2 regions of the Aquamicrobium segne genome follow, and region 1 is predicted to be linked to the other one. Evidence: riboswitches for the same ligand, from Rfam matches in the RefSeq annotation. Region 1 holds a riboswitch; the other holds the start of a gene.
The links. A riboswitch is a leader RNA that binds a small molecule or an ion and turns the genes downstream of it on or off. The one in region 1 is predicted to bind thiamine pyrophosphate.
Positions count from the first base shown of each region.

Region 1 (12,217 bases):
TGGCGCTACGCATCGGCGCCAAGCTTGGACTGAAGCCGGACGAAATCCATGCCGAGATGCTGCCTCAGGACAAGGTGCAGGAAGTCGGCGAACTGGCGGCAAGCGGCAAGGTCGCCTTTGTGGGCGACGGCGTGAACGACGCTGCCGCACTTGCCCGCGCCGATGTCGGCATCGCCATGGGCGCGGCAGGCTCGGAGGTCGCGCTCCAGGCGGCAGATGTGGCTCTGCTTTCGGAAGATATGGAAAGGCTCGCCCACGCACATCGGCTGGCGCGTCGCACCGCGGTCATTATCCGGCAGAACCTCGCCGTCGCCATTGGCGCCATGGTGGTGCTTGTCACCGGCGGCCTGTTTTTCGATCTGCCATTGCCGCTGGCGGTTATCGGCCATGAAGGCGGAACCGTCCTGGTCGTGCTGAACGGATTGCGCCTGTTGTCGGATCGTATTCGCAAGGATACCGGCAAAGCCGTCTCCCTCACTCCGCCAAGCGCAGGCCGGCGATTGTCAACATCCGCAAAACAAGCCGCGCACGGCAAGGTTCCCGAGAAAGCCAGCTGATCGAAAACGCGCCATGACGGCGATATTTCAATGGAATATGGAAGACATGACCCAGAACAACCGACTGAAAAACCTGCTGGTGGCACTTTCCGGTGATGACGAGATGCCCGGCCCGGTGCTTGATTATGGACTGGGCCTCGCCCGGGCGTATCAGTCCAGGGTGACGGTCTGTGTGTTCGCACCTGTCCTGTTGCAGCCCTTTCCGTTGACGCTCGGCTCGTCATCTATCTGGATTGCGCAGGAGACGGACCGTATTGAGACACGGTCCGGCCAGATCGCCCAGGTCGTCCAGCAAAGAGCGCGCGAACTCGGCGTGCCTATCGACGTCGAACATGCGCATTCACCGTTCGACGGCCGGTATTCTCGTTTCATTGCGTTGGCACGCCTGCATGACCTGACAGTGCTGCAAGCCCCTGACCCATCTGATTCCAGCAGGGCCCGCACAGCGATCGAGCATGCGCTGTTCGATTCGGGTCGTCCGGTGCTGATCACCCCGGACGACAAATTTGAAACTCCCCGGAGGGTGATGATCGCATGGGATGGAAGTGCCGAGGCGGCGCGTGCGGTTCGGGATGGGCTGGATTTGTTTCTCGGGGCAGATCATGTCGCAATCGCCACCGTTATTGATACGAAAGGGTCAGAGGGACTTCGGTCCGCCGACGAACTCGTGACGTATTTATCTCGATATGGGATCGGGTCGGAGATATCTGTTATTGCCGCTGTCCCGGGCGAGGACGAAGGGTTCCCTATTCGCCAATTTGTCACTGACCAGCAGGTAGACCTACTTGTCATGGGCGCTTTTGTACACTCGCGGTTGCGCCAGGCAATCCTCGGAGGAATGACGCGCTCTCTGTTGGAGAATTGTCCGGTCCCCATTCTTATGTCGCATTAGATCGATATGTCAGAAGGTGCCAAAATATATCCTTGGTTGTTCGTGCTCCGTCAACAACACGCTTCCATTTAAATCTGATCCGGTAAGCGATGATACTACGAGAATTATTTAGTTTGCCATGAAAACTATCGACTTGTTTTTTCAAAGCCACTCTTGGCTTTCTTCATTCGCGCTGCTGGCTGTTCTCGTCTTGGCTGCCTTTGCGGCGAATTTCCTGGTCAAAGCGGTGTTGCTACGTGTTCTGAAGCGCATCCTGGCGAAAACCGCCTATGGTCGGGACAAGGAACTTCGCCGCCACAGTGTCATTGAACGATTGGCCAACATCATTCCCGCTCTGCTCATCGCAGGCGGTATCGCCTTTGTGCCAGATTTGCCGGACGCTGTTGTGGCCATCGTCCGAAATGTTGCCAGTGCGTTCATTATCCTGACAGTGGCGCTGGCGATAGCATCCGCAGTAAATATTATTGACACTGTGTATCATCGTAGCCCTCAAGGCAGGTTGAAGCCGATCAAGGGGTACATTCAGGTCGCAAAAATTGCGATCTACATCCTTGCAACAATTCTGATTATCGCGGTTGTCACAGACCGCTCTCCAATACTCCTTCTGTCTGGTCTTGGCGCGATAACCGCAGTGCTCATACTTATCTTTCAGGACACTCTCCTGTCACTGGTTGCCGGAATTCAAATCTCTTCCACCGACATGGTGCGGGTGGGAGACTGGATCGAGATGCCGAGTCTGGATGTCAATGGCAACATTCTCGAAATAGCGCTTCACACGGTAACGGTGCAGAATTTTGACAAGACCATAACCACACTTCCCATCCGCAAACTGGTGACAGAGCCGTTCAAGAACTGGCGAGGCATGCAGGAATCAGGCGGACGACGAATCAAGCGTTCACTCAATCTGGAGCAGACCAGCATTCGCTTTCTCGACCAGGCCGATCTGGAAAGGCTCGTCTCCTTTGCGCCACTGGAAGAGTATTTAACGAATAAGTGCGAAGAGTTGGATGAGTGGAACTCCAGGCTGGGTACGCGCGCGCAAGTGCCGGCGAACACGCGCCGTGTCACGAATATCGGTACATTCCGTGCCTATGTTGATGCATATTTGCGCAATCATTCCAGGGTACATAAGAATATGACCGTAATGGTGCGACAACTCGAGCCAGGTCCTGAAGGGCTGCCGCTGGAGCTTTATTGTTTTGCTAACACGATCGCGTGGGTGGAATATGAAGGGATCCAGGCAGACATATTTGACCATCTGCTCGCACTCCTCCCGGAGTTTGGCTTATCCGTTTTCCAGAACCCAAGTGGCACCGATATTCGTTCCTGGTCACGAACCAAGCCAGTCGACAGGACGCATGTGATGAATTGACGAGAGAAACTGATAACGGCCACCAGCTGGATGCCCGCAAAACCTCGGCGGTAGAGCTGCTTATCCCAAAATGACACGGACACAACGGCGTCGTTTGGAGAACAAGAGGGATTCAACGAGCACCCGTTATACCAACGGTCAATATGATTGACCGTTGGAGCGCGCGACCGCGCGCCGCGCCCGCTGGCGCGAAAGCCAAGCGGCCCGGATGGGCCGCGCCGGCGATTGAGGCGTCCTGGATGGGGCAACATCCAGGACCTTTGGTATTACGCCTCGCAAAATTCGTAGAAGGATTTTGCGGGTGCCCAGCTCAGGGATGTATTAAAAGGCAGGTCTTGTTGCAGTTTAAGCGATGTCACTCAAGGTCGGCTCGACTGATTAAGGCAAATAATTGGCCGTACACTACATGTAAAGATGAGATGTCTATAGCAACTTCAAGAAAATAAGACTGATATGCGCAATTAACGATAGAGGTATTCATAAAGGAAAATTACTGGAATATCTCTGATATTTTTACGCCCCTTGCCATTCGCAAATTTCTCCAATAGTGTGTGCATACATACTCGTTGGGGTGCCCTGAGTGATCCGGGCTGAGAGGCGTCAAGCCGACCCATCGAACCTGATCCGGGTAATGCCGGCGGAGGGAACGGGTAGTTAAACGATGCGCGGCAATTTTGCCGGGCAATGCCCCCGTACCAATCCGTCGGTCTAAGTGGGGGCGACGTGACAGCAATCGCATTGACCAAAGCGGGATCCGACAGCGGCGGAGGGGCGGGCATTCAAGCCGACCTCAAGACGTTCTCGGCGCTAGGCGTTTATGGTGCCAGTGTTTTAACCACGATTACGGCCCAGAACACCGTTGCGGTAACGGCGATTGAAGCCATGCCCTCATCGCTTGTGCGTGCGCAAATCGAGACGGTCTTCGAAGATCTGGCGGTTGCAGCTGTCAAGATCGGCATGCTCGGCCAGCCCGAGCTGATCCGCACAGTCGCGGAAAGCCTGCGCGACTGCGACCTGCCTATAGTGCTTGATCCGGTTATGGTTGCCAAATCCGGTGACCGATTGCTTGAAGCGGAAGCCATTGCGGCGTTGCAGTCGGAATTGCTGCCAATAGCCTCAATCCTGACACCGAATCTGCCTGAAGCTGCCGAAATCCTTGATAGCTCAATTGCCGGAGATCCGACAGAAATGGAGGCGCAGGGCCGGGCGCTGTTGGTACTCGGGCCGAAATGGGTGCTGATGAAGGGTGGCCATGCTGCAGGTCCGATCTGTACCGATATATTAATCGGACCGAAGCTTCATTCCCTGACCGCGATGCGCAACCCTACATCCAATACGCATGGCACAGGCTGCACGCTGTCAGCCGCTATCGCAGCGGGTCTGGCGCAGGGTTTGGATGTGCCTGATGCAGTTATTGGTGCGCATAGTTATTTGCAAAGTGCAATTGCCGCCGCTGACCAGTTGGAAATAGGCTCGGGCCACGGTCCCGTGCATCACTTCTATGCGCAATGGAAGTGACGAGATGATCCGTATTCTTGGAGCGGGAGTCATGGGGCTGGTGGTCGCAACCGAACTGACCTCACGCGGCTATAGTGTTGAAGTCGTCGACCCCGAACGCAGTCCCGGCCCTCATGCTTGTTCGTGGTGGGCAGGCGGCATGCTGGCCCCTTGGTGTGAGCGCGAGTCATCTGAGGAGCCAGTCGAGCGGCATGGGGTCACCGCTATTGATTGGTGGGAGCGGAATACCGGTTGCGTCAGTCATAACGGCACACTCGTGTTAGCGTTGTCCCGCGACCGCGGTGAGTTGATGCGCTTTGCCCGGCGCACGCACGGACATCGTCTGTTGAACGAACCCGACATTGCAGCACTAGAAATAGATCTGGCTGGACGCTCCAAAGCAGCATTGTTTTATGAAAGGGAGGCGCACCTCTCTCCGCGAGACGCCTTGCGTCAACTGCAGCAGAATTTGGAAGCAAAAGGCGTGCCATTTTACCGTGAGCCTCCTGCGACTATCCCGGATCTGATCATTGATGCGCGCGGCCTTGCCGCGCGAGACAAGTTGCATGATCTGCGCGGCGTGCGCGGCGAGATGCTAGTTCTACGTTGCACTGATCTGACGCTGTCGCGCCCGGTACGGCTGCTGCATCCTCGAAATCCTATCTATATCGTCCCACGTGGAGATGGAATCTTCATGGTGGGCGCGACGATGATCGAAAGTGATCGACGTGGCGTAGTTTCCGTCCGCTCGATGCTGGAACTTCTGACAGCGGCGTATGCCTTGCATCCGGCTTTTGGTGAAGCCGAAGTACTGGAAACCGGCGCTGATGCCCGTCCAGCCTTTCCAGATAATCTGCCGCGGTTGCGGCGCCATGGCGACACACTGTTTGTGAACGGTCTTTATCGCCATGGTTTTCTTCTGTCACCTGCCGTTGCCACGATGGTCGCGGAACACCTCGAAACCGGCACTATCCCAGAGTTTATGGAGGCTGATCGGATATGAATATCACTCTCAACGGGGAACCTCGCAAAACCACTGCTACGACACTCGCCGGTCTGCTGACGGAGAACGGCTTTGACGGCAAGGTTGCGACCGCGCGCAATGGTGATTTCGTGCCTGCCGGACACCGCGCCACGACCCAGATCTTTGATGGCGACTGCATTGAGGTCGTCGCTCCTATGCAGGGAGGCTAATCAATGCCGCGCTTTTACGGGGTTGAAGTGGACAGCGCCTTGATGCTGGGCACGGCTCGCTATGCTTCACCGTCTATACTTGCCGATGCCTTTCGCGCCTCGGGCGCTGATGTTGCTACTGTCAGCCTGCGGCGAGAACAAGGTGGCGGGCAAGCCTTCTGGCAGTTGATCAGCGAGTTGGACGTTCACATCCTGCCCAACACTGCGGGCTGCCATACCGTCAAAGAGGCAGTCACTACCGCCCACATGGCGCGCGAGGTGTTTGATACCAGGTGGATTAAACTGGAGGTAATCGGCAATGCAGATACGCTGCAGCCCGATGTGTTCGGACTGGTTGAGGCAGCGCGGATCCTGGCCGACGATGGCTTCGAGGTCTTTCCTTATTGCACCGAGGATCTGATTGTATGCGATCGGCTGCTTGACGCAGGCTGTCAGATACTGATGCCGTGGGGAGCGCCGATTGGGTCGGGGCTGGGGATCAGCAATGTACGGGCAATGCGCAGCCTTCGAGCGCATTTCCCTGATGTTCCGATGGTCATTGATGCCGGAATCGGTCTGCCTTCACATGCCGCACAGGCAATGGAGTTGGGCTTTGATGCTGTGCTGCTGAATACGGCCGTATCCAAGGCAGGTGATCCGGTTGCTATGGCGCAAGCGATGGCACTGGCTGTTCAGGCCGGGCGCGCGGCATTCATCGCCGAGCCAATAGAGCCGATTGATATGGCCGTACCTTCAACCCCGGTCATCGGCAAGGCGTTTCTGACATGAGATTGCCGCGCTTTTATCCGATTTTTGATTCATCCGAGTGGTTGGAGAGGATGCTACCGCTTGGTGTGAAGCTTGTGCAACTGAGGGTCAAGGAGCGATCGAAGGCAGAAACCCGCGCCGAGATTCGCTATGCACAAATTCTGTGCCGGGAATATGGTGCAACTCTCGTTGTCAATGATTACTGGCGCATAGCCATTGATGAAGGCTGCGACTGGATTCACTTGGGTCAGGAGGATCTGGACACGGCCGATCTGGGCGCCATCCGTGCGGCCGGACTGAAGCTCGGTGTCTCGACACATGATGAGGATGAGTTGGCTCGGGCGATGGCCCTGCGCCCGGATTACATAGCGCTGGGCCCGATCTGGCCGACGATCCTGAAAAAGATGAAATGGCATCAGCAAGGCGTGGAAAAGCTGACCGAATGGAGAGCGCGAATTGACGATACGCCGCTGGTCGCCATCGGCGGGTTACGGCCTGAACGCGCCGCGCCGGCTTTTGCCGCGGGGGCCGATGTGGTCTCGGTCGTGACCGATGTTACGCGGAACCCCGACCCCGAAGGGCGTGTGCGCGAATGGCTGCAGGTAGTGACATGAGCCGCTATGCTCGTCAGATGATCTTGTCTGGCGTTGGGCGCCACGGACAGGCTCGCATCCGCGCTGCGCATCTGCTGGTAGTGGGTGCAGGTGGGCTCGGCGTGCCGGTAGTGCAGTATCTGGCCGGAGCGGGCGTTGGACGGATTACACTGGTTGATCCTGATATCGTCGAAGCATCGAACCTGCATCGCCAGCCGATTTATGGCGCTTATATCGGGCGCCCCAAGGTGCAGGCCGCAGCCGATTTTGCGCGCGTACTGAACCCTGAAACCTATGTGATGCCGCATATCGCCTGGCTGTCCCCCGACAATGCTTCGGATCTGATCGCCACCGCCGATCTGGTGCTGGATTGCGCTGACAGTTTTGCCGTCAGCTATTTATTGTCAGATTGCTGCATGGCGACGCAAAAGCCACTGATCTCTGCTTCGGCTTTGGGACTATCGGGCTACGTCGGCGGCTTCTGCGGTGGCGCGCCGTCCTTGCGCGCTGTGTTCCCCAGCCTGCCCGATACACTGGCCACCTGTACAACTGCAGGCGTGTTGGGGCCGGTTGTGGCCATGTTGGGGCTCATCCAGGCTCAGATGGCATTGGCAATTTTGATCGGGCTGGATCCCTCACCGCTGGGGCAATTGGTCCGCTATGAAATGCAAGGTTTTCGTAGCTTCTCCTTCCGCTTTGACGATGCACCAGAACCTGATGGCGCTATCCATCGCTTTATCGCGAAATCCGATCTCCTCGCAGATGATTTCGTCGTCGAACTGCGTGACGAGAGCGAGGCTCCGTTACCGGTAATCTCCCATGCACTTCGGCTGAGCGTCGAAGATTTCGGTGTGGACGGTCCCTTTCCAGACCCAGGGCAGCGTACGGTTTTTGCTTGTCGCTCCGGGTTACGTTCATGGCGTGCTGCTGACCGGCTGCGCCCCCACTGGTCGGGCGAGATCGTCCTTCTTGCTGATCCGCCCACCATTCTAACAGGAGAAAATTCGTGATGCTCAAACGCTTAGCCGTAGCTTTGGTTGCGGGCCTTGCCTTCACGCCGCCAACGATGGCGCAGGATAAAATGACTCTGATCCTTGACTGGTTCATCAACCCTGACCACGCGCCGATCATACTGGCTCAAGAAAAGGGGTATTTCACCGATCAGGGGTTGAAAGTCGAGATCATCGCTCCCGCCGACCCAACAGATCCGCCCAAACAGGTCGCAGCCGGAAAGGCCGATCTGGCGGTCAGCTACCAGCCGCAACTGCATCTGCAGGTGCATGAAGGCATGCCGGTGGTGCGAGTCGGAACGCTTGTTTCCACGCCACTGAACTGTCTGATGGTTGATGCCAAGGGGCCAGTACAGAGTCTCGCTGACCTCAAAGGTCGCAAGATTGGCTATTCTGTCTCCGGCGTCGAAGAGGCTGTAATGTCTGCCATGCTGCAAAGCGCCGGACTAACCATGGATGATGTCGAGATGATCAATGTAAATTGGTCACTGACCCCGGCGCTGATGACTGGCCAGGTCGATGCCGTGATTGGCGCTTTTCGCAATTTTGAGTTGACGCAGATGAAACTTGCAGGCGGTGACGGCCGCTGCTTTTTTCCCGAGGAATCCGGGCTACCCGCCTATGATGAGCTGATCTTCATTGCTAACGCCGACAGCCCCGACCGCGATCTCATCACCCGCTTTCTCGCCGCCGTCGAACGCGGGGCGCACTATATGGTCAACCACCCCGATGAGGCCTTCGAGGTGTTTTCTGCTACCTCACCTGATCTGAAAGATGAGCTGAACAGCCGCGCTTGGGTGGATACATTGCCGCGTTTCACTCATAGCCCGGCGGCGCTCGACCATGGCCGCTATGCTCGTTTCGAGGCGTTCTTGCACGAGGCAGGCCTGATCGACAGCATCCTGCCAGTTTCGAACCTGGCTTTTGACCCGGAGACACAATAGTGAATATCAGAACGAATTTTATCGCGCCCGATTATGGCCGCAGCTTTGATCTGTGGCGCGAGCAATGCCTCACCCCATGGCATGACTATACTCATCATCCCTTTGTCGAGGGGATGAAGGATGGTACCTTGCCTCGCGCAGCATTTCTGAACTATCTGCGCCAAGATTATCTGTTCCTGATCCATTTTTCGCGTGCTTGGGCGCTTGCGGTTGTCAAGGCAGGAAACCTGGCTGAGATGCAAGCGGCAAGCGCCACCGTACACGCGCTGCTACATTTCGAAATGGCCCTCCATGTCGAAATCTGCGAGGGCGAGGGCATCACCCGAGCAGAACTCGAGGCGGCTGAAGAGGCGCCTGCAAACATGGCCTATACCCGCTATGTGCTGGAGGCCGGTTTTTCTGGCGATTTCCTGGACTTGCTGGCAGCGTTGGCACCTTGCATCATGGGTTATGGCGAGATAGGCGCGCGGCTCCTTCAGGAAGCGGGCGACACCCCTTATCGCAACTGGATCGAGACCTATGGCGGGAACGAATTCCAGAAGCTCTGCCGTGATACCGGCGCACTGATTGACCGCGCGATAACCGACCGCCTTGGGCCTGAACCAGATACCCGACCGGGCTGGTCAAGGCTATGTCGCCATTTCACCAATGCCACGCGGCTGGAGATCGGCTTCTGGGGTCTTGGGCAGGCATGACGTCACTGGTGTTGGCGGGGCAGGTGCACATGGGCAACCAAGCCCTGTTCCCGCCAATCCGATTTGAGCTGCCTGCAGGGCAATGGACCACCCTTCTGGGACCGTCGGGGGTGGGCAAGACTACCCTCTTGCGCCTTATTGCCGACTTGCCCATCGGCGGAACCTTCGCAGGCCAGATCAGCGGGCGACGTCCAGTGGCGCTGATGGCACAGGATCCGGGGCTTCTGCCATGGTTAACCGTACGCCAGAATGCAGCACTTGGTGCAAGGCTGCGCGGCGAAGCTATTGATCCCACACGGCTGGGAGCCATCCTTGCGCATACCGGATTGGCCGAACATGCCACGAAATATCCCGCTGCATTGTCGGGGGGACAGCGTCAGAGAGTGGCGCTGGCTCGTACCTTGATGGAAGATCGCCCACTCATCTTGCTGGATGAACCCTTTTCGGCGCTGGATGTACGGATGCGGCTGGCCATGCAGGACCTGGCTGCCGGTTTGTTGAAAGAGCGTATGGTGCTGATGGTGACGCATGACCCGGCCGAGGCCGCTCGTCTATCCCACAATATCTACCTGCTGACCGAAGCCGGATTGATTGTAAAATCCGTCCCTGCCGCGCCTGCGCCCCGCCCGCCCTCGCATCCCGATGTTCTGGCTTGCCAGAGTGCGCTGCTGACCCGCCTGATCGAGGGCGGGCCAGCATGAGTCTACGCCGCATCGGAACCGTCATCATGGTGACGATGGGTTGTCTGCTGGTCTGGCAGGTGCTGGTGATCGCCACAGGGGTCCCGCATTTCATCCTGCCTGATCCACAAGCAGTTGTCCGGGCGATGGCCAGCCATCAGACGGTGCTGGCGCGTGCGGCGTTGCACACGGGAGCAGAAATAATAATCGGCTTTGCCATTGGCGCGGCGGTCGGCGCTGGACTGGCGGTGGTGATGGCGGCTTTTCCGCGTCTCGCAGCAGCATTGCGTCCAGTGCTGTTATTTTCGCAGGTCATCCCGATCTTTGCACTCGCACCCTTGCTGACACTGTGGCTTGGCTATGGCATGGCGCCCAAGATCACCGTGACGGCTCTGATCTGCTTTTTCCCCGTAGCTTCCGCGTTTCTCGACGGGCTGTTGCGCACGTCACCCGCCTGTCTTGATCTGGCGCAAACCATGGACACAGGACGTTGGAGGACAATGTGGCATCTGCGCATCCCGATGGCGTTGCCGATGCTGGGAAGCGGGCTGAAGCTCGCCGCCGTCTATGCTCCCATTGGTGCGGTGATCGGCGAATGGGTCGGTGGCTCCGAGGGGCTCGGGGCAGTGATGATCCACGCTAATGGCCGTATGCGTATCGATCTCAGCTTCGCAGCTTTAATGCTGGTGACGGTGATCGCGCTGGCCTTTCATTGGGTCACAAGCACCTTCGTAGATCGTGCGTTTGCCAGATTTTCCTGATCAGAGTTTTCAGCAATAGGAATGTATGGCGATTCATCCGTCCACTGTGGTGGCAAACCAAGCCGCCCAGCTATCATGCCAGGTAGACCTGGTGCACGCCCAAAATATTCGCAGGCGGGATATTTGGGCTTTCCGCCAAGCCATGATTGCATTTGAACTTTTGATGGAAGAGAGAGATCTATCGCCGCCGCTTTTTTCCCGGTAATAAGTATTTGGGAAAAATCACCCGCGAACTTTGTGGAGAGGGTATAGGCATCACCCACTTCGGAATAGCGCGGCTTGTTCTGAAAAGAATTTGCTCCCCGCGCCCATACTATTGCAGCACGCTGAGCAGCGGTGTGATCAATAGCTTCTGCCTCAACAGAAAGACCACCAAGGCCAATCGGCAGCCGTGGTACGCTGAGGAAGGGAATATCACCGGGTATTATAAAGCTACTGCCTGTACTTATGACCGTTGCGAGGCCTGCCATCGCCTTGTCGGTAGGAGTAATATCGGTAATCACGGATCGGATTGTAAGATCAACTGGCTGACCATTAGGTACCATTTGGTACCTCTCACTGAGTGCTATGCATAGCGCACGATCTAAGGCATTCGAAACTAGTGAACGATCTGCCTCCAGAGTAATGTGGGATGCCGCATCAATTGTGTAAGTTGTCGGAATGATACTTACCGTCTTCATTCGAGACAGGCCATCTCCATCCACGTACACCCGCTGCTTAAATAATTTTCCTTCAGCTGGTCCAATATTGTCATAAGAGCTGAGTGTTCCAGCCTCGTGTAAAGGCATCGTTGTGCAGCCTATTGTGATATATGAGATTGATGCAAGAATAGATATTTTGAATTTATATATATAGTTCGCGGATGGTTTGCCGCTCATAATATATGATCCCTGCTGTGAATGGACGGCGTGCAATATCGAAAGTAGGTTGCCGCAACATTGCGGGGGTCGCGGTTCGCTATGATGACTGGTACTCAAGGTTGAATGGGGCGCTGCGTCACCTGACCGGTACGGGAGTTCGTTCTGGCAGATTGAAGGGACAGTTGCGGCGGCGGCGGCTCATTCCGAAATTTAGCCTAATGCCGTAAATAATAGGATGGCAGAATGCGAAGTCACGCCCACTGAGCATAGGAAACCGCGAGAACTCTTAAAGCAATGGCAATCAATTTGAAGGAAACGTTTCCACAACGAATGTTTCAGTCGAGCCGACGGGCCCGCTTCTTGGCAAGCGATCGTGGTTCTGGAGAAAAATGGACGATATTGGTCGCCTTGCATT
Region 1 covers NZ_JBHSLL010000052.1:5,036-17,252, forward strand. Annotated here, with positions in the region: gene ACFPLB_RS14075 (heavy metal translocating P-type ATPase) at 1-557, shown strand, start outside; gene ACFPLB_RS14080 (universal stress protein) at 571-1,449, shown strand; gene ACFPLB_RS14085 (mechanosensitive ion channel family protein) at 1,577-2,821, shown strand; TPP riboswitch at 3,379-3,484, shown strand; gene thiD (bifunctional hydroxymethylpyrimidine kinase/phosphomethylpyrimidine kinase) at 3,506-4,339, shown strand; gene ACFPLB_RS14095 (FAD-dependent oxidoreductase) at 4,344-5,321, shown strand; gene thiS (sulfur carrier protein ThiS) at 5,318-5,512, shown strand; gene ACFPLB_RS14105 (thiazole synthase) at 5,516-6,280, shown strand; gene ACFPLB_RS14110 (thiamine phosphate synthase) at 6,277-6,873, shown strand; gene ACFPLB_RS14115 (HesA/MoeB/ThiF family protein) at 6,870-7,862, shown strand; gene ACFPLB_RS14120 (ABC transporter substrate-binding protein) at 7,862-8,806, shown strand; gene tenA (thiaminase II) at 8,806-9,501, shown strand; gene ACFPLB_RS14130 (ABC transporter ATP-binding protein) at 9,531-10,202, shown strand; gene ACFPLB_RS14135 (ABC transporter permease) at 10,199-10,942, shown strand; gene ACFPLB_RS14140 (DUF3313 domain-containing protein) at 10,891-11,820, opposite strand; gene ACFPLB_RS14145 (GGDEF domain-containing protein) at 12,192-12,217, shown strand, end outside.

Region 2 (12,217 bases), on a different contig from region 1:
TGTGCCTCGCTGGCGCCGATCAAGATGGAATCCGTTGCCAGATAATGGGCTGTCAGCGCCGAGGCGGTAGAACCGCAGGCACCCGCAACAATTGCAACAGCCCGCAACAGGGCCGAAGCTGAAATATCACCGCCACCCCAGACTTCCGGCAGGTTTGCCCCCATCATCCCGGCCTCGCCCAGGACGGCCAGTTGCTGATGGACAAAGCGTGCGGTCTCGTCCGTTTCAGCCGCCAGCGGCGCAATTTTCTCAGCGCAGATCCGCTCCAGCATATCGCAGAACATGCGCTCTTCTTCGGCCAGCATATGCCAGGGATCATCAATCTGCATCATGTGGAAACTCCAGCCCGAAAGCTTCAAGAACAGCCTCGATATCGCCACCCAGACGCGGCGCAGAGGTCGCAGCAACAGGTTTTACCCCATCAAAGCGCACCGGCTGGCCAACCACCGGAGCCTGCCCAAGAACCGGATGCGGCAAATCGCTGATCAGTTCACGCTGTGCGGCGTGGTCATTATTTGCAGCCTGCGCAATATCCCAGATCGGAGCCGTCGGCAGGCCATTTTCCGAAAGAACGGCAACCGCTTCCTCAGTGGTCAGCCCGCCTGACCATTCTTCAATCAATGCGCGCAAGGCCGGTTCATTTTCCGTGCGGCTGCTGTCGCTTGAAAAGCGCGGGTCCTCAGCAAGCTCCGGCTTGCCGACAAGCTGCGCCAGACGCTGAAACTGGCCACCATTGAGCACGGCAATAACAACCTGCCCGTCACGGGTTGTAAAACAGCCAAAAGGCGTTGACAGCGGATGGCGATTACCAACCCGACCGGGCACCACCCCATCATAAAGATATTGGGCATGGCTGGTGGTCAGCATGGAAAACAAAGCGTCATACATGGCGACATCAAGGGTTGCGCCCTGCCCTGTTGCATTGCGCTGCACCAGTGCAGCACTGATCGACCAGCTCGCAAACAGACCGGCAACAAGATCAGCCACGCTTTCGCCGGTCTTGAGCGGGGCGCCACCCTCCTCACCGGTTGCCGCCATCAGGCCGGACATGGCCTGCACCACAAGGTCATAGGCGGGCAGATCGGTAAACGGCCCTTGCTGGCCAAAACCGGAAATCGAACAATAAATCAAGCGCGGATTGGCAGCACGCAAGGCTTGCGCCCCCAGCCCCAGCCGGGCGGCGACACCGGGTCGGAAATTTTCAACCACCACATCAACACGTGCAGCCAGCGCCTGCGCCAGCTTCAGATGAGCGGTTTTTTTCAGATCAAGCGCCAGGCTCTTCTTGCCGCGATTGTTAAGGGTAAAAAGCGCGCTCTCCCTCTCCTTGAAGGGCCCGACATGGCGATAATCATCACCTGCCGGAGGCTCCAGCTTGATGATTTCCGCCCCCAGATCAGCCAGAAGCGCCGTGCAATAAGGACCGGCCAGCACCCGCGAAAGATCAAGAACCTTTATTCCCCGCAAAGGCCCGCTCATGCGCAGACCCGCATCATGCTTTTGGCATATCCGACCACAACCGGCTTGCTCATGTCAGTCTCCAGATCGCGCCACCCACACGAGGGCCGCGCCGTGACCATCCCTCATTTCTAAACCGAGATTAACAACAAGATTTGCTCTATGTCTATACTTATATTTGATCTAAGTATAAACTTAAACAGATCGGCAGAAAGGCAGGAGAGCTCGCCCCGATACAAGGAGGACAATTATGCCCGCAAAACCGGCTGGTCCGACAGCCCCCAAAGCGCTGCATATCGCCAATGAGGCCCGCCGCCGCATCATCGAGCGTGAATGGCTGCAAGGGCAACGCATTCCAGATGAAGCCGATCTTGCCATTGAATTTGGCGCAGCGCGTGCGACCGTCAACAAGGCCCTGCAATTGCTGGCCGATGAGGGGCTGCTTGAGCGCCGCCGCCGGGCCGGAACCCGGGTCACCATAAATCCCGCCCGTAAGGCGACCCTGACCATCTCCATCGTACGCGAACAGGTTGAACGGGCTGGAATGGACTATGGCCATCGCGTCGTAGCACAGCGGCGCAGCCCGGCGCCTGCAAAGATCGCCAAACGCCTTGGCCTTCCACAAGGCACCGTTTTGCTTCACATGCGCGCCATACATTATGGCAATGGCCGCCCATTTCAGCTTGAAGACCGCTGGATCAATCTTGCTGCCGCACCGGGACTGGAAAAGCTCGACTTCTGGCAACTCAACGCCAATGAATGGCTGGTGCAGAACGCACCCTATCTGCATGCCGAAATTGCGTTTACCGCCGCAAATGCCGACAAGCGCGAAGCAAGACTTTTACAAACGCAGCCCGGAAACGCACTTTTGATCATGCAGCGCACGACATGGAATGAACTGGAACCGATCACCACGGTGCGGGTCGCCTGCCAGCCGGGCTACCTCCTCAACGCCGAAGGCGGCTATCGCCCGGATTGAATTTTTCGCCTCAACCTGACACGTAAAGCCCTTGCCGGAATTGACCTGAAGCGCCACTACAATCTTAAAACACTTTCAGGAAAAACATGCGGCAAGAACATTTTGACACTGTGATTTTAGGGGCGGGTGCGGCCGGCATGATGTGCGCCATCCATGCTGGCGCATATGGAGGCAAGGTTCTGATCATCGATCACGCCAAAGCCCCGGGCGAAAAAATCCGTATTTCCGGCGGCGGCCGCTGCAATTTCACCAATCTGGGCACCAGCGCCCGCAACTTCATTTCCGGCAATCCCCATTTTTCCAAATCCGCACTGGGCCGCTACACCCCGCAGCATTTCATCGCACTGATTGAAAAACACGGCATCACCTATCACGAAAAGACACTGGGACAGCTTTTCTGCGATCATTCCGCCAAAGACATCATTACCTTGCTGGTCAAGGAAATGGAGCAAGCAGGCTGCCACATGCGGCTTGCCACCCATTGCGAGCACATCGAGGCAAGCCAGGCTGGTTTTGTGGTGACACTGGGTGGAGAAAGCCCGGCAAAAATCACCTGCCGCAACTTTGTGGTTGCCTGTGGCGGAAAATCAATCCCCAAAATGGGAGCAACCGGCTTTGGCTATCAGCTTGCCACGCAATTTGGACTTGCCATAACAGAAACAAGGCCGGGGCTGGTGCCGCTGACTTTTGGTGAAGATGTGCTTGCCGGTTTTCGTGAAATCGCGGGCATTTCTGCCCCAGCGCGCATTTCCTGTGGCAAAACAGGTTTTGAGGAGGCGCTTTTATTCACCCATCGCGGCCTTTCTGGCCCGGCCATTTTGCAAATTTCTTCCTATTGGCGCGAAACAAACCCCATCCGGGTTGCGCTTTGCCCGAAAACAGATATTGGCGCACTGCTTTATCAGGCAAAACGGGCAAACACCCGCCAAACCATTCAAACCGCACTTGGTGAAATCCTGCCTCGACGCCTTGTTGCTCATCTGGCGCAAACACAGGAATGGGGCAAAATATTGGGGGAAACATCCGACAAGAAACTGGCTGAAATTGCCCGGTTTCTGCAAAACTGGGAGCTTTATCCCATTGGCACGGAAGGCTACCGGACTGCGGAAGTCACCCTTGGCGGTGTCGATACAAATGAGCTGAATTCGCGCACCATGGAGGCAAAAAAACTGCCCGGCCTGTATTTCATCGGCGAGGTCGTGGATGTGACCGGCTGGCTTGGCGGCTATAATTTCCAGTGGGCCTGGGCCTCCGGCTGGGCGGCAGGCACCGCAATTGCCGACAAAGCCGCCAGTTGATTATCCACCTGCCTGGAGCATTTTGTGAATACAGATGGTTACATCTGGCGTCACACAAATGCGGCTAAAACGTAATTATTTAACCGTTTCTGCTTTATCCTTCCGCGTGCTGGAAAATGGATAGCAGTATTTTTGCGGGCGGGGGCCATGAAGCGTCAGGGACAGCTTTTTTCATTACAACAGGGACGTGGCATTGCCGCTATGGCTGTTGTCCTGTTTCACTTATCAATCATGCTTGCCCTGCCGCGTTATCTTGGGCAGGAATTATTTTCTGACTATACATGGCGCGGAAATCTTGGGGTCGATTTCTTTTTTGTGCTGTCGGGCTTCATCATTGTTTTTGCTCATAACCATGACATTGATCGCCCTGATCGCCTCCGCAATTATCTAGGCCGGAGGTTCATCCGGTTGTTTCCTGTCTATTGGGTCTATGTTGGGGTTTTCTGCACTTTGGTGGCGCTGGGTTTTGGGTCGGGCGCAACCATTCCAGAAACATGGGACCAATGGATATCCACGATCTTCCTTGTACGCCTTGATAAGTTCACTTTCCCGATCGCACCGGCATGGACGCTGGTCCACGAACTGGCCTTCTATCTGATGTTTTCTCTGCTTATAGCCAACAAACGATGGGGAATAATCATCTTCAGCATGTGGATGGTGGCATGTTTCATGGTGCGCGAGTACCCTGAATTTGAAGATATGACGCCGTGGACAGCATATTTTTCGCCACTGAACCTGAATTTTCTCGTTGGGATGCTCGCTTATCTGGGCTGGAAGCATGGTCGACAAAATATAGTCAAATGGGCATTTCCGGCAGGTCTCTTGCTGCTGGCCACACTGTATGCGCTGGAAAGCAAAGGCGCTGCATACGCTCACGTTCAGCTTGGTTATGCGGTAGCCTTTGGGCTGGCTATCACAGGCGCAGCCACTCTGGAGACGGCAAGACAGTGGCCGTCAAAGCTGGCAGTGCTGAACCTAATCGGAGACGCATCCTATTCGATCTACCTGACCCACATTGCTGTACTTGGATTATTAGCAAAAATCCTCATCAAGATTTCTGAATATGCGCCCATGCCTGCAGAACTGATTTTCCTGCTGGTTTTCATCGGAACAATCATATGTGGATGTCTTGCTCATTTGATTGTCGAGCGCCCCTTGATTTCAATGCTGCGTCTGCATTTTTCAGCAAAGCAACCGATCATTGATCAACGAAGCCATGGAGCTTTCAAGAGCTAAAGCCGCGGGGGCCTTCGAGCGGGGCGCCGCAGCCGATCCGCATCAGAATATCGTTAGAGACAGGAGCCTGTGTGCGGGCAATGCGCGGCCAGAGCGGCGTGCCGATCAATGCCAGCAGGACAAGAGGGGGAAGGCTCATCATGTTGGTCTTGCCGCTGATGCCCACGGTGGTGGACAGAATAAGAAAAATATAGGCAAGAGGCAGGAGCGCACCTCTTCCCGCCGACCGCAACATATCGATAAACCAGGCGCCAACACCACACCAAAGCACAATCGTTATCACGATGCCATAACGTGCAGCATGGCCTGCCCATGAGTTCTCGATGCCTTCATAGAGACCGCTAAGCCGTATCTGGGTGTCGAGATTAACCATGCGATAGCCCGTAAGCAGGTTTGGCAGGCTGAGATCCCTGAACAGATTGAACAGATCGAAGCGGGTCCGGGCGCTGCCTCCGTCATCGATAAAGCGGTTGATGAAATTATCGAAAATGCCCGTCTGGTAGATGGCGAGCACCGCAAGGACAGAAAGCGGAAGCAGCAGCAGTACCGCCGTCAACTTGCGCAAGCTGACCGGACTCCCACGCAAAAAGCCAACAAAATGCAGTACGACAACCACGGCTGCGGTTGCATAAACGATTGCAAACGACGCCCGGGAGCCAATGAACGGCATCGCTACCAGACATAGCAGGATCATCGGCAAGCGCCAGCGTTTCCCAAGGCCGCGCACGTCGCGTACTGTCATCAAAACGATGGTATAAACACCCGTTGTCAGGGCGCCAATCAAAGGGTGCCCCAGCAGTGCGGTTGCCCGATATTCCCACTCCTGTTCGATATCGCCCAGTATAAAGGGAAACAGCCGCCAGCCTGACAGGCCTTCAACGATCGACAGGCAGCAATTGACAACCATAAGGATATGAATGGCACGCGCAATATTGAGGCGCGCACGCTTTTCCATATCAGCAAACAGCATGCAGATGATTGCGGCGACCATGATTGAGTCGATCAGGAAGGAGGTCGGTTGATCGCCCTTATAGCGGGAAATGAAAATCCACAGAAGAACGGAGCCCGCAAGCAGAAAGACGGACCCGAGGCATCGTGTCATGAGGCCAAACAGATAGCCTGCCGGATTGGGATTGGCGATCACAGCCAGACCAAGCGCACCCACAAACAGATAGGTGGCAGGATGAATCTTGGTGATGATCGAACCACCTGATGAATAGTAGGGAATGCCAAAAAACTCCAGCGCGAAACCGGAAAGGGAAAACAGCGCAACTGCACCCATGAAAACGAGCGCATCGACAAGGCCGCGCCCCTTCGCACTGGTTGGCCCCATATGGTCCAGCGATACCCTACCCATGGTCTGCTTTGCCGTCATTCCGCTCTTTTTCGCTCTGATCCACAAATGGAAAAACTGCTTGATATTAGCCCGGCGAAAGTTTCGAATCGATAAAATGTGCAATCTGTCCCAGAGCGGACATGTTGCACGTCAGGCAGGCTTTATCGCAGTTCTACGGCGATCCGGTCGACGGGTGGGGCTGACTCGATCAGACCGCTCGCAGCCATAAAAGCGCCGAACCGTTCATAGCGTGTGTAGTCCAGAGCAAAGGGCCTTTTTGCAAACCGGGGCAGAGTATCGAGCCACGCCTGACGGTTCAACTCATCGTCCAGATCAGGATATGCGCGGATAAAAAGCTTCCAGCTCTCTTCCGGATGGTTGGTGAGATGAACAGCGCCTTGCTCGACAGCTTTCAAAAAACGCTTGAGCCGACTGTCTTTGACCAGATCAGGGCGGGTAACGAAGATCAACTCGTCATAAACCGGCACCCCATGCTCTTCGGGAAAGAAGGCGCGCCCCTCATGGCCAGCCAAGCGCATCTGCGTCAACTCGAAATTTCGGAAGCCGCCTATCGTTGCATCGACTTGCTTGCTGATGAGAGAAGGTGACAGCGCAAAATTGACGTTGATCAGTTCCACGCTGCTCTTGTCAACACCGGCCTCATCCAGCATGCGGCCGAGCATGGCGTCCTCAAAGCCCGAAACGGAGAAGCCGATGCGCTTGCCTTCCAGATCCTTGATGCTTGAAATCGGCCCATCCGCCAGAACGGTGAGCGTGTTGAGCGGTGTCTCCACAAGCGTGCCAAAGCGAATGAGCGGCACATCCTTAGCATGATCCATGTAGAGGTTTGGCTGATAGTGGATTCCAATTTCCGCCTGTCCCGACGCGACCGCACGCGGCACAATCGAGGGGTCTGAAGGGGGAAGAAGCTCAACGTCCAGCCCCGCTTTTTCAAACAGCCCGAGTTCTTGCGCCACAACCAAAGGCGCATGGTCCGGATTGACGAACCATTCGAGCAGGACTGTAAGTTTTTCCTGCGCCTGGGCGCTACTCATGATCACCAGGCTCATCAGGATAGAAAGGATTGCAGAACGAAACATGGCGCTTCCATTATTGTTGTGATGGGGAAAAGTCGTGGTCTGCGCACCATGGCGTGAGCAGAGGTGCAAGCCGGTCGATGGCACTGCGCAGCATCAGGGTAAGCAGCGCGATGATTGCCATTGCGGCAAAAACCATATCTGTTTGCATGCGTGCATTGGCCTGCACCATGACGAAACCAAGCCCCGCTGATGCGCCCACCCATTCTCCGATTACCGCTCCGAGCGGCGCAAGCGGCGCGGCAATGCGCAAGCCTGAGACGAGCGAGGGCAAGGCAAGCGGGATGCGGATGTAAGCCAGCGTCTGCCAGTGGTTTGCCTCGGTCGTCGCTGCGGCATCAAGGACCTGCGAAGGTATGCGGCGCAAACCATCGGCAAAGGCAGAAGCTACAGGAAAGAAGATGATCAGGGTGGTCATCACCACTTTGGAGGCCATTCCAAAGCCAAACCACAGCACCAGAAGTGGCGCGATGACAAAGACGGGGAAGGCCTGCAGCACAAGAACCATGGGCAAGACCAGGCGGCCAAAACGCGGCAGAGCGGCCATGCAAAGGGCTATCAGGACACCAAGGAGCGTTCCTGCAAGCAGCCCCATCACAATCTCACCAAGCGTTACCCAGCTATTGGCCAGAAGATAGTTCGGCTGTCGCAAGAATGCGCCAAGCACATCTGTGGGGGCCGGCAGGATATAGGCCGGCGGCCCAAAAACCCAGATCAGGGACTGCCACAAGGCAAACAGAAAGCCCAAAACAGGCAATGCTGCACGAGCCGCTAGGAAGCGCATCGTTTGCATGATCGACCTGAAAGGTGAAGTAGCATTTTGATCCCCCCTAGCACATTTTGTGAGCACAGATGGCACCATCTGGCATCGCATAAATGCGATTAAAACAAGAGCTTAGAGCATTTCATCTGTTTTTGTGAAAACAAGAAATGCTCTCGCCATACTCGGAGATCCAGGTGGAGCGAAGAGAGGAAATCAGGTCGCCATGAATGGCCCTTGTTCCGTTCCTACGCCGGCATGACCCGGATCAGGTTCAAGGGTCCGGCTCATCGCCGTCTCAGCGCCGTGTGGCGCACCCCTCGGAATTCAGCGCGACTATAGCTTCAAAACTGTTCCGGTCAAGCAGGCGCCTGTCCTGCACCAGACGACCCGCTCGAAATTGAAGAGGCGCCGGGCTGCAAGATTCTCCAGAAGCAGAGGACCAAGCTCTTGTTCATCGGCGCGGCTGATACCCACTTGCTTTTCCAGTTCATATCGCCTTAGCTCTGGCCAAGACTCATACATTGGGGTGCCCAAACCGGGCTGAGAGGTGCATCGCACCGACCCATTGAACCTGATCCGGGTCATGCCGGCGTAGGAAAGTGTAGAGTGTGCCAGCATCCGGATTCATTTCAGGATTGCGCGCAATCTCCTCCTTCCCATGCCACGACCAGGGCTATGAAAGGGAAGAAGATGGCGCCAGCCATTGCACTGACAATTGCAGGATCTGACAGCAGCGGCGGCGCCGGGATACAGGCCGACCTGAAAAGTTTTTCAGCACTTGGCGTCTATGGTGCATCGGTAATCACTGCAATTACCGCGCAAAACACACATGGTGTCGAGGCCATCGAGCCTGTCTCTCCAGCCATGATTTCCGCCCAGATCGATGCGGCTTTTAGTGATCTCGACATATCAGCCATCAAGATTGGGATGGTTGGCGGTGTGGAGGCAATTGAAGCAGTGGCGGCAAGGCTGCGTCACCATCTGGCAGCGCGTTCAACGCCAATCGTGCTGGACCCGGTCATGATTGCCAAATCCGGCGACGTACTGCTCCCTTCAGAAGCCATAAGCGCACTGCGGGAAAATCTGCTTCCCCTGGCGAGCCTGCTCACACCCAATCTGCCTGAAGCCGCCGATCTTCTTGGTATTCAACAGGCCAAGACCCATGATGAACTGCGCAATCAGGGGCAGGCGCTGCTTGCTCTGGGGCCTCGCCATGTTCTGCTGAAAGGCGGCCATGCCGCGGGCAAAACCTGCACCGATCTGTTGCTGGGCGAAGATGAAATGGCTCTCTGCGCCCCCCGTATTCATACGAAAAACACCCATGGCACGGGCTGTTCGCTTTCTTCAGCTATTGCTGCGGGGCTTGCCAGCGGCATGAGCATGACAAAGGCGATCCGTCAGGCGCATGACTGGCTCCATTGCGCCATCCTTGCCGCCGATGATTTGAATGTCGGTTCCGGCCACGGGCCAGTGCATCACTTCCATGCCATGTGGAGCAAGGCATGAACGGCCCCATCACAATCCTTGGTGCGGGCGTCATGGGGCTCTCCATCGCGGCCGAACTGACGCGACGCGGTGTCGAGTGCGTTATCCACGATCCGCAAGGCCCTCCTGACGCCCATTGTTGCAGTTGGTGGGCAGGGGGAATGCTCGCCCCCTTCTGCGAAGCAGAAAGTGCCGGGGATACGGTCATCCGTTTGGGGCAAGAAGCAGCAGGCTGGTGGCAGGGCATGGGCGCAAAACTGCACCGCACCGGCACGCTGGTGCTGGCTTTGGCGCGTGACCATACGGAACTGGACCGCTTTGCCCGGCTGACACGCAATCACGAATTGCTCAATGCCAAGGATATTGCTGAACTGGAACCCGAACTTGAAGCGCGCTTTCAACGGGGCCTGTTCTATCGCAGCGAGTCTCACCTTACGCCCCGGCAGGCCTTGCACGCGCTGCAACAAAGAGCGCAAGACCATGGCGTTTTGATCCAGACCGAAGCGGCCCTCGATATATCCACAGGGCTGGTCGTCGATGCTCGTGGCTTTGCAGCCCGCGACAGGCTTGTCGATCTGCGCGGCGTGCGGGGTGAAATGCTGGTCATCCGCTGTCCCGAATTACAGCTTACCCGCACCATTCGTCTGCTGCATCCGCGCATTCCACTCTATATCGTTCCGCGTGGCGATGGCGTCTATATGCTGGGAGCAACCATGCTGGAGACCGGCGCAAAAACCTGCGTCACCGCACGCGCCGCCATTGAGATGCTATCGGCTGCCTATGCGCTTCACCCGGCCTTTGCCGAGGCTGAAATTCTTGAGATGGGTGCGGATGCGCGCCCCGCATTTCCCGACAACCTGCCGCATCTGCGCCGCCGCGGCAGCAGGCTTTTTGCCAACGGCCTTTACCGTCACGGCTATCTTCTGGCCCCTGCCGTGGCGCGCATGGCTGCTGATCATATCATGACAGGCCAGATACCGGAGTTGATGGATGAACATAATCCTTAATGGAGAAAAGCGGAACATTAAGGCTTTGACAGTCGCTGATGTGCTTGTCGAAATCGGCCTGGAAACAGCCCGTGTCGCCACCGCATTAAATGGCGAGTTTCTGCCAGCCCCGCAGCGCAGCACAGCAAGCCTGACAGAGGGCGACACGCTTGAAATTTTATCCGCCATGCAGGGAGGATGATAAAATGCCTGTCTTTTACGGCAAGAAATTTGACAGTGCGCTGATGCTGGGCACTGCACAATATCCTTCACCCAAAATCATGGCCCAGGCGTTTGAAGCATCCAAAGCTGGCATCGCAACCGTTTCACTGCGCCGCGAAGGTGGTCAGGGTCAGGCTTTTCATGCGCTGATCCGCGATCTTGGCGTGACGGTTTTACCCAATACCGCCGGGTGTCATTCGGTCAAAGAGGCCGTAACCACAGCCCATATGGCGCGGGAAGTTTTTGATACGGCATGGCTCAAACTGGAAGTCATCCGCGATCATGATACGCTTCAACCCGACGTTGTCGCCCTTGTTGAGGCCACACGCATCCTGTCCGAAGACGGTTTTCAGATCTTTCCCTATTGTACAGAGGATCTGTCCGTCTGTGGACGTTTGCTGGATGCGGGCTGTCAGGTGCTGATGCCCTGGGGCTCGCCCATCGGCTCGGGCCGAGGGCTGAACAACCCTTATGGGCTGCGCTCGCTTCGGGCGCATTTTCCGGATGTGCCGCTGGTCGTGGATGCAGGAATTGGCCTGCCATCCCATGCGGCACAGGCAATGGAACTTGGCTATGATGCAGTGCTCTTGAATACGGCTGTCGCCAAGGCTGGCGACCCCGTTGCCATGGCGCGTGCGATGGCGCAGGCGATAGAGGCCGGCCAGTCTGCCTTTAACGCCAGTCCCATAGAGCGGCGCGATATGGCTGCCCCTTCAACCCCTCTTATCGGCATGGCAGTCCTACAATGAAGCTTCCCAAATTTTATCCCATCTTCGACCATCCAGACTGGCTTGCCCGGCTGTTGCCCCTGGGAATCAAGCTGGTGCAGATCCGTATCAAGGATACGCCCCCCAAAAAACTGCACGAACTGCTGATCCGCTCACGCGAGCTTTGCTCAGAGCATGGAGCGCAACTCATCGTCAATGATCACTGGCAATTGGCGATTGAGCTTGGCTGCGACTTCATACATCTGGGCCAGGAGGATCTGGACACTGCCGATATTTCTGCAATCAGAAAGGCCGGATTGCGGCTTGGCGTCTCCACCCATGACCATGCTGAACTCGATCGTGCGCTGGCGCTAAGCCCTGATTATATCGCGCTTGGGCCTGTCTGGCCGACAATTTTGAAAAAGATGAAATGGCAGCAGCAGGGGCTGGAGCGTGTCAGTGAATGGAAACGGCTGATCGGCAATATTCCGCTGATCGCCATTGGCGGCCTGACCCCGGAACGCGCAGTGCAGGCTTTTGACGCTGGCGCTGATGTCGTCTCGGCAGTTACCGACATCACGCTAAACTCCGATCCTGAACAGCGCATTCGCCAATGGTTAAAGGTGGCGCAATGAACCGTTACGCCCGCC
Region 2 covers NZ_JBHSLL010000012.1:25,023-37,239, reverse strand. Annotated here, with positions in the region: gene ACFPLB_RS03335 (acyl-CoA dehydrogenase family protein) at 1-332, opposite strand, end outside; gene ACFPLB_RS03330 (CaiB/BaiF CoA transferase family protein) at 319-1,479, opposite strand; gene ACFPLB_RS03325 (GntR family transcriptional regulator) at 1,709-2,437, shown strand; gene ACFPLB_RS03320 (BaiN/RdsA family NAD(P)/FAD-dependent oxidoreductase) at 2,524-3,735, shown strand; gene ACFPLB_RS03315 (acyltransferase family protein) at 3,883-4,971, shown strand; gene ACFPLB_RS03310 (VpsF family polysaccharide biosynthesis protein) at 4,961-6,328, opposite strand; gene ACFPLB_RS03305 (ABC transporter substrate-binding protein) at 6,469-7,392, opposite strand; gene ACFPLB_RS03300 (ABC transporter permease) at 7,418-8,197, opposite strand; TPP riboswitch at 8,393-8,495, opposite strand; TPP riboswitch at 8,680-8,783, shown strand; gene thiD (bifunctional hydroxymethylpyrimidine kinase/phosphomethylpyrimidine kinase) at 8,858-9,673, shown strand; gene ACFPLB_RS03290 (FAD-dependent oxidoreductase) at 9,670-10,659, shown strand; gene thiS (sulfur carrier protein ThiS) at 10,643-10,840, shown strand; gene ACFPLB_RS03280 (thiazole synthase) at 10,845-11,609, shown strand; gene ACFPLB_RS03275 (thiamine phosphate synthase) at 11,606-12,202, shown strand; gene ACFPLB_RS03270 (HesA/MoeB/ThiF family protein) at 12,199-12,217, shown strand, end outside.
Region 2: another riboswitch for thiamine pyrophosphate. It lies ahead of ACFPLB_RS03300 (ABC transporter permease); the one in region 1 lies ahead of thiD (bifunctional hydroxymethylpyrimidine kinase/phosphomethylpyrimidine kinase).